Regions from separate parts of the Pseudomonas sp. Tn43 genome, predicted to be linked through region 2. Evidence: riboswitches for the same ligand, from Rfam matches in the RefSeq annotation. Region 2 holds a riboswitch; the other holds the start of a gene.
The links. A riboswitch is a leader RNA that binds a small molecule or an ion and turns the genes downstream of it on or off. The one in region 2 is predicted to bind cobalamin.
Positions count from the first base shown of each region.

Region 1 (3,402 bases), on a different contig from region 2:
AGCGGTGGATGCGGCGGTGCCAATCCACCAGATCTGCCGTTGCGCCAGATCCGCCGCGGCAGTGCCTGGCAGTTCAGGTGGCAGGCCGAGGGTTGGCGCCAGCACGAACGTCGCGTAACCCGCCAGGCCCCAGAGCAGGCCCTGAGAGGTACGGCGTGGCGCGCGCAACGTGTAAAGGCCCGCGAGCATCAGGGCGAAGCCGACCGCTACCACCAGATTGCCGCCGGTGGTCGACAGCACGCGCTGCCAGCCATCTTCAGGTTCCCAGGCTTCGGCATCGTGGGTGTGAGCGGTGACAGCGCCCGCGGCATGCTCGTGGATTTCAACCGCGGCTGGCTCGGATTTTTCGTAGGTCTCGGCCTGCAAAATCAGCGGAGCCACCCAGAAGCTTTGCAGCAGGGTCAATAGCAGGGCGGCCAGCAGCCCGGTGAAACCTGCGGTTTGCGCGATACGCTTGATCATTTCGGCAGGTCTCAGTGGCACGGGAATGCAGCGCTGTGACGGGTATCGTGCGCGGCGTTGTGCACCGCTTCGATGTGCGAGAAACCGGCGAAATACACAAGGCTGGCGCCAAGGATCGACGCACAAAAAGCGGCGGTCAGGCGTTGGCTCAGGGTAGAAGTAGTGCTGATCGTGCTCTTTTTATCGGTGTTGGAGCCGGTGCTGCTGATGATCGACATGGCGCTTCCCTCTGGTCTGTCAGCGGGTGAATAGAGCGCATGAAAACCGCCGCACGCCGGGGCACGCAGAGATTTCGAACAGCGCCCGCCCACCGCGGGTTTGTTATTCAGTGAACGTAAAAGTCACTTTGTGTTGCGGGCCGGTCTCCGGGCTCGCGAGGGGCAGGGCTTGCGCCCAGACCTGCAAGCATCACCTTCCCATGCCATATGACAGGCACAGTGGATCTGACGCTTCACTCGCTTACCGTTGCGGGGGCAGCACCGGACTGACATGGCTTTAGAGTAAAGCACATGATTCACCGGTTTCCCGTTTCACCCTGTGAAGGGCACCCGTAACAAGGCGTGTAGGAGAGCATGGGCGGGGGTTGGGCGTCAATTGGCAAGGGTTCTCACTTGGATGCCCAATGCTGATTGGCTCTTGTAGGAGCTGCCGAAGGCTGCGATCTTTTGATGTTGCTTTCAAAAACAAGATCAAAAGATCGCAGCCTTCGGCAGCTCCTACTCAGTGATTGACCCGCCCCCACACGATGCGTAGCCTTGCGCTTTCGAGGTTCTTCGGCGTTTGCCGAAGCTAAGAAGGGAACGCGGTCGATGCCGCGGCTGCCCCCGCAACTGTGAACGGTGATGTTCGCTGCCACGCCACTGCAAGCCCTGATCCATCAGGTTCGCGGGAAGGCGCAGCAAACGCCAGTCGAAGGATTGGCACACCGTCAGCCAGGAGACCTGCCTCGATACAGATTCTCACTACAACCGGGCGGGGTGATCCGGTGACGGAACTCTTGCGCGCGTGCATCCGCCGCTGCGATTGTCGTCCCGTATGCCCGCCATCTCGCCAAAGGGCATCCGATGAAAACACTGGCCAAACTCCCCGTCACCATCGTTACCGGCTTCCTCGGCTCGGGCAAAACCACCTTGCTGCGCCACATGCTCGACAATGCCCAGGGCCGTCGTATCGCGGTGATCGTCAACGAGTTCGGCGAACTGGGCATCGACGGCGAAATCCTCAAGCAATGTTCGATCGGTTGCACCGAAGAAGAAGCCAACGGTCGCGTCTATGAACTGGCCAACGGCTGCCTGTGCTGCACCGTTCAGGAAGAGTTCTTCCCGGTGATGCGCGAGCTGGTCGCCCGTCGCGGCGACCTCGACCACATCCTAATCGAAACCTCGGGCCTGGCCCTGCCAAAGCCTTTGGTTCAAGCCTTCCAGTGGCCGGAAATCCGCAGCGCCTGCACGGTTGACGCGGTGATCACCGTGGTCGACAGCCCGGCCGTCGCGGCTGGCACCTTCGCAGCGTTCCCCGATCAGGTCGATGCCATGCGCAAACTTGACCCGAACCTGGACCACGAGTCGCCGTTGCACGAGCTGTTCGCCGACCAACTGGCCAGCGCCGACCTGGTGATCCTCAACAAGGCCGATCTGATCAGCGCTGAAGACCTGGCCCGTGTGCGCCTGGAAGTCGCCGAAGAGCTGCCGCCAGCGGTGAAAGTCATCGAAGCCAGCAGCGGTCGTCTGCCACTGGACGTGCTGATCGGCCTTGGCGCTGGCTCCGAAGAACACATCGACAGCCGCCACAGCCATCACGATCATCACCACGAAGGTGAAGACGGCCATCACGATGAGCACGACCACGACGCATTCGATTCCATCTCGATCGAGCTGCCGCAAGCCGACGAAAGCCTGCTGCTGGACGCGCTGACTCAATTGGTGGTTCAGCACGGCATCTTGCGGGTCAAAGGTTTTGCAGCGGTGCCGAACAAACCGATGCGCCTGCTGATCCAGGGCGTGGGCACGCGTTTCGACAAGCATTTCGACCGTCAGTGGGGCGCTGAAGAAGCGCGCAGCACCCGTCTGGTGTTAATCGGTCAGGGCCTGGACGCCGCTGCGCTCGAAGCGCAATTGCGCGCTGCGCTCAGCGTTTAAGCCATGCACCTGCTCAGGACCCAGCCCGGCGGTTTCGTGTCGGATGACAACATTGCCGACCTTGGACAAACCCCCGCCGAGCTGGTGATCCTGTGCAGCGGCGATTCCAGCCTGGCGTTGCTCGCCGAAGCGGCGCAGCAGTTGCCCGACGATTACCCGAGCCTGCGTCTGGCTAACCCGATGCAGGTGCAGAATCACGCTTCGGTCGATCTCTATGTCGACGAAGTGCTGCGCCACGCCAAAGTGATTCTGATCTCGCTGCACGGTGGCATCGCCTATTGGCGTTACGGCATCGAGCGTCTGGTGGAGTTGTCCGAGCGCGGCGTGCAGCTGATTCTGGTGCCGGGGGACGATCGCCCGGACCCGGAGCTCAGTGACCTGAGCACCGTAACTGCGCAAGAACGCGACCGGCTCTGGCACTTCCTGCGTCAGGGCGGCATGGCCAACGCGCTCGACCTGTTTCGCTGCCTCGCCAGCCGTTGGCTGGGCCGCGACTATCCATGGTCCGAGCCACAAACCCTGCCACGCACCGCGATCTACCACCCGCAAAAAAGCCCCGCTGAGTTGAGCGATTGGCAAGCCGACTGGCAAGCCGATCGGCCGGTGGCGGCGGTGCTGTTTTACCGCTCGCATTTGCAGGCGGCGAACACCGGTTTCATCGATATTTTCTGCCAGCGTTTGCAAGCGGCGGGGTTGAACCCGTTGCCGATTGCGCTCGCCAGTTTGAAAGAGCCCGGCTGCCTGACGATGGTCGAGGACTTGCTGGATGACGTCGAGGCGGGGGTGATTCTCAACACCACCG
Region 1 covers NZ_JACHYG010000002.1:709,379-712,780, forward strand. Annotated here, with positions in the region: gene FHW68_RS07520 (CbtA family protein) at 1-462, opposite strand, end outside; gene FHW68_RS07525 (CbtB domain-containing protein) at 474-680, opposite strand; cobalamin riboswitch at 801-1,029, opposite strand; cobalamin riboswitch at 1,212-1,426, shown strand; gene cobW (cobalamin biosynthesis protein CobW) at 1,527-2,600, shown strand; gene cobN (cobaltochelatase subunit CobN) at 2,604-3,402, shown strand, end outside.
Region 1: linked by a shared signal. The riboswitch ahead of cobW (cobalamin biosynthesis protein CobW) and the one ahead of cobO (cob(I)yrinic acid a,c-diamide adenosyltransferase) in region 2 are both predicted to bind cobalamin.

Region 2 (3,402 bases):
GCAAGGCCAACGCGGCAAGACGCTTCTGCATCACTGCTTCACCGGCCAGCAAGCCAACCAGTTCAGCGCGAGTGCCCTCGACATCGGTCAAGGAATCCAGCAAATACAGCATGCCGCCACACTCGGCCAGCAACGGTTTGCCCGCCGCGTGGTGCGCGCGGATCGCGGTCAGCATCGACGTGTTTTGTGACAACGCCACATGGTGCAATTCGGGATAGCCGCCCGGCAGATAGAGGCTGTCTGCCTCAGGTAACTCGCTGTCGCGGATCGGCGAAAAGAACGTCAATTCGGCGCCCATGGCCCGCAGCAAATCCAGGCTCGCGCCGTAGGTAAACGCGAACGCTTCGTCCCGCGCCACGGCAATCCGCACACCGGCCAGCAACGGTTCGGCGGCGATCATTTCAGGCGCGGCGAATTCCACGGCTGGCGGCAGCGCCACGTCGCAACTGCTGGCTAATGAGTCGGCCGCCGCATCGAGACGCAGGTCGAGATCATTCAATTCACTGGCCTGAACCAGGCCGAGATGCCGACTCGGCAATTCGATCCCGGTCTCCCGGGACAGCGCGCCGTACCAGCGCAAACCTTCAGTCAGGCTGCCTTCGAGCAATTGCGCATGGCGCACGGTGCCGACCCGATTGGCCAGCACACCGGCAAACGGCAAATCCGGCTGATAACGCGCAAGGCCCAGGGCCAGCGCGCCAAAGGTCTGGGCCATGGCGGTGCCGTCGATCACGCCGAGCACCGGCACGCCGAAGTGCCGCGCCAGGTCGGCACTGGACGGCGTACCGTCGAACAGCCCCATGACGCCTTCGATGAGGATCAGGTCGGCTTCGCCAGCGGCTTCCCACAACAGACGCCGGCTTTCCTGTTCGCCGACCATCCACATGTCGAGTTGATAGACCGGCGCGCCGCTGGCGCGCTCGAGAATCATCGGGTCGAGAAAGTCCGGGCCGCATTTGAACACGCGAACCTTGCGCCCCTGATTACGATGCAAACGGGCGAGCGCGGCGGTGACGGTGGTCTTGCCCTGACCGGAGGCCGGCGCGGCGATCAGGACCGCCGGGCATTGACGATGGCTATTCATAAAGTGCAGTTCACAACTCGACGCCTTTTTGCGCTTTGATTCCGGCCTGGAAGGCGTGTTTGATCATGCCCATTTCAGTGACGGTGTCGGCCAGATCGATCATCTCCGGTTTGGCGCCACGACCCGTGACCACCACGTGCTGCATCGGCGGACGCGCCTGCAAATCGCTGAGCACCTGATCGAGATCCAGGTAGCCGTGCTTGAGGGCAATGTTCAATTCATCGAGCACCACCAGGCCAATGGCCGGATCGCGCAGCAGTTCGCGGGACACCGCCCAAGCGGCTTCGGCGGCGGCGATGTCACGCTGGCGATCCTGGGTTTCCCAGGTGAAGCCTTCGCCCATCACATGAAAACGCACCTGTTCCGCAAAGCGCCGGAAAAACAGCTCCTCGCCGGTGCTGTTGCGCCCCTTGATGAACTGCACCACGCCGCACTGCATGCCGTGGCCCATGGCCCGCGCAAGCATGCCGAACGCCGAACTGCTCTTGCCTTTGCCGTTGCCGGAGAGCACCAGCAGCAAACCGCATTCATTCGGCGAATTGGCGATGCGTTCGTCGATCACCGCTTTTTTGCGCAGCATGCGCGCCAGATGGCGTTCGTCACGATCGGGAGTATCAGTCATGGGGGAGCTCTCCGTTGAGGCTGGATAACGGCGGGCAGGCACAAGAATAGACGGCAAGAAGCCTGGCATCGCCCACCGTGATGCCGTTGGATGAATCAGGCCGGTCTCCGGGCTCATGAGCGGCTTGCGCCTGACTGCGCGCCTTCCCATGTCGACAGTCGACACAGTGGCTAGGGCCTGTCATCAGGCCCTCGCGCAGCTTTTACTCATTTACCGTTGCGGGGGCAGCGCCGGGATCGTGATCATTCTTTGCTGGAAGAAATTCACTCACCGGCTTCCCTGTTTCACTCTGTCGACCAAGGTCACAGAGCACCTGAAACAAGCCGCGAAGGTTAGAGGGTTGGGGGTGGAGCGTCAATTAAAGCCGGGACACCGCTGAGCGAATAACTGCCATCGATCAATTAACTGACGCCAATCTTGTGCCACACTGTCAGCAGTGATATCAAAGAGCCACAACCTGACAACACAATAACAAGGGTGAGCCACATGCAAGGCATGATCATCAGCAATCCGAAGCTGGAATTCCTGCGGCCTGTGCTGGAACGCTGGTTTGACTGTATCGACCGCTACAACGCCGTGCGCGGCGATAACGATACGCCCTACTGGCACGACGAAAACGCCAACCTCGGCCTGCTTTCCGCCGCAGCCTGGATGGCAGAAATGGTCACGCTGACACAAACGTCGACCCGCAAACAGATCGAAGAAGGCGAACGCAACGCCCGGGCCGATCTGTTTATCGCCAGCAGCGAAGAGCGCGCGTATCTGCAGGCCACCCAGCGCTGGCCACGGGTCAATAGCCTGAACCTGACCCAGGCGCTGGCGGACATCACCAGTGATGCGAAGCGAATCAGCTACGCCAGCGATCTGAAACTCGGCTGTCTGTTTGTCGCGCCACAAAAAGCCCAGCACAGCGCCACCCCGGAGGAACTCCAGGACATGGTCGATGACCTGCAAAAGGAACACACCTGCGCCGTGGCCTGGTATTTCCCTTACGCCTACCGCAAGTTGCGCAATGAAGCCGGCAACTACCATCCGGGCATCGCTATTGTGCTCAAGGAAGCCCGCGGCTGACCGGTTGAACCATCGGGCGTCTACGCTTCTCTATGATTACTTCAATGCATTCATAGGGAAGATCAGTAATGCGCAAATCCCAGCTCGCTTTCGTTATCGCGCTCGCCGGAGGGCTCGCCGCCTGTGGTGACACCTCCAGCCTGCAAGTCTCGGACGGCACAGGCCCTTCGCCCAAGCTGCCAGAACCGAATAAAACACTGATCCCGACGGTGAACATCGCCCCGGCGATCGGCTGGCCTGAAGGCAAGAAACCTGTCGCCGCGCCAGGGACTCAAGTGGCAGCGTTTGCCGAAGGCCTCGAGCACCCGCGCTGGCTGTACGTGCTGCCCAACGGCGATGTACTGGTAGCCGAAACCAACGCACCGCCCAAACCTGGCCGAGGCATTCGCGGCTGGGTCATGGGCAAGGTCATGGGCCGCGCCGGTGCCGGCGTCCCTAGCCCGAACCGCATCACCCTGCTGCGGGACAAGGACCACGATGGCGTGGCCGAAACCCGCACGGTCTTCCTGGAAAACCTTAATTCGCCCTTCGGCATGACCCTGGTCGGCAAGGACCTGTACGTCGCCGACACTGATCGCCTGCTGCGCTTCCACTATGAAAACGGTGAGACGGCGATCAAGTCGCA
Region 2 covers NZ_JACHYG010000014.1:62,945-66,346, forward strand. Annotated here, with positions in the region: gene FHW68_RS24400 (cobyrinate a,c-diamide synthase) at 1-1,084, opposite strand, end outside; gene cobO (cob(I)yrinic acid a,c-diamide adenosyltransferase) at 1,095-1,706, opposite strand; cobalamin riboswitch at 1,787-2,038, opposite strand; gene FHW68_RS24410 (hypothetical protein) at 2,193-2,777, shown strand; gene FHW68_RS24415 (sorbosone dehydrogenase family protein) at 2,846-3,402, shown strand, end outside.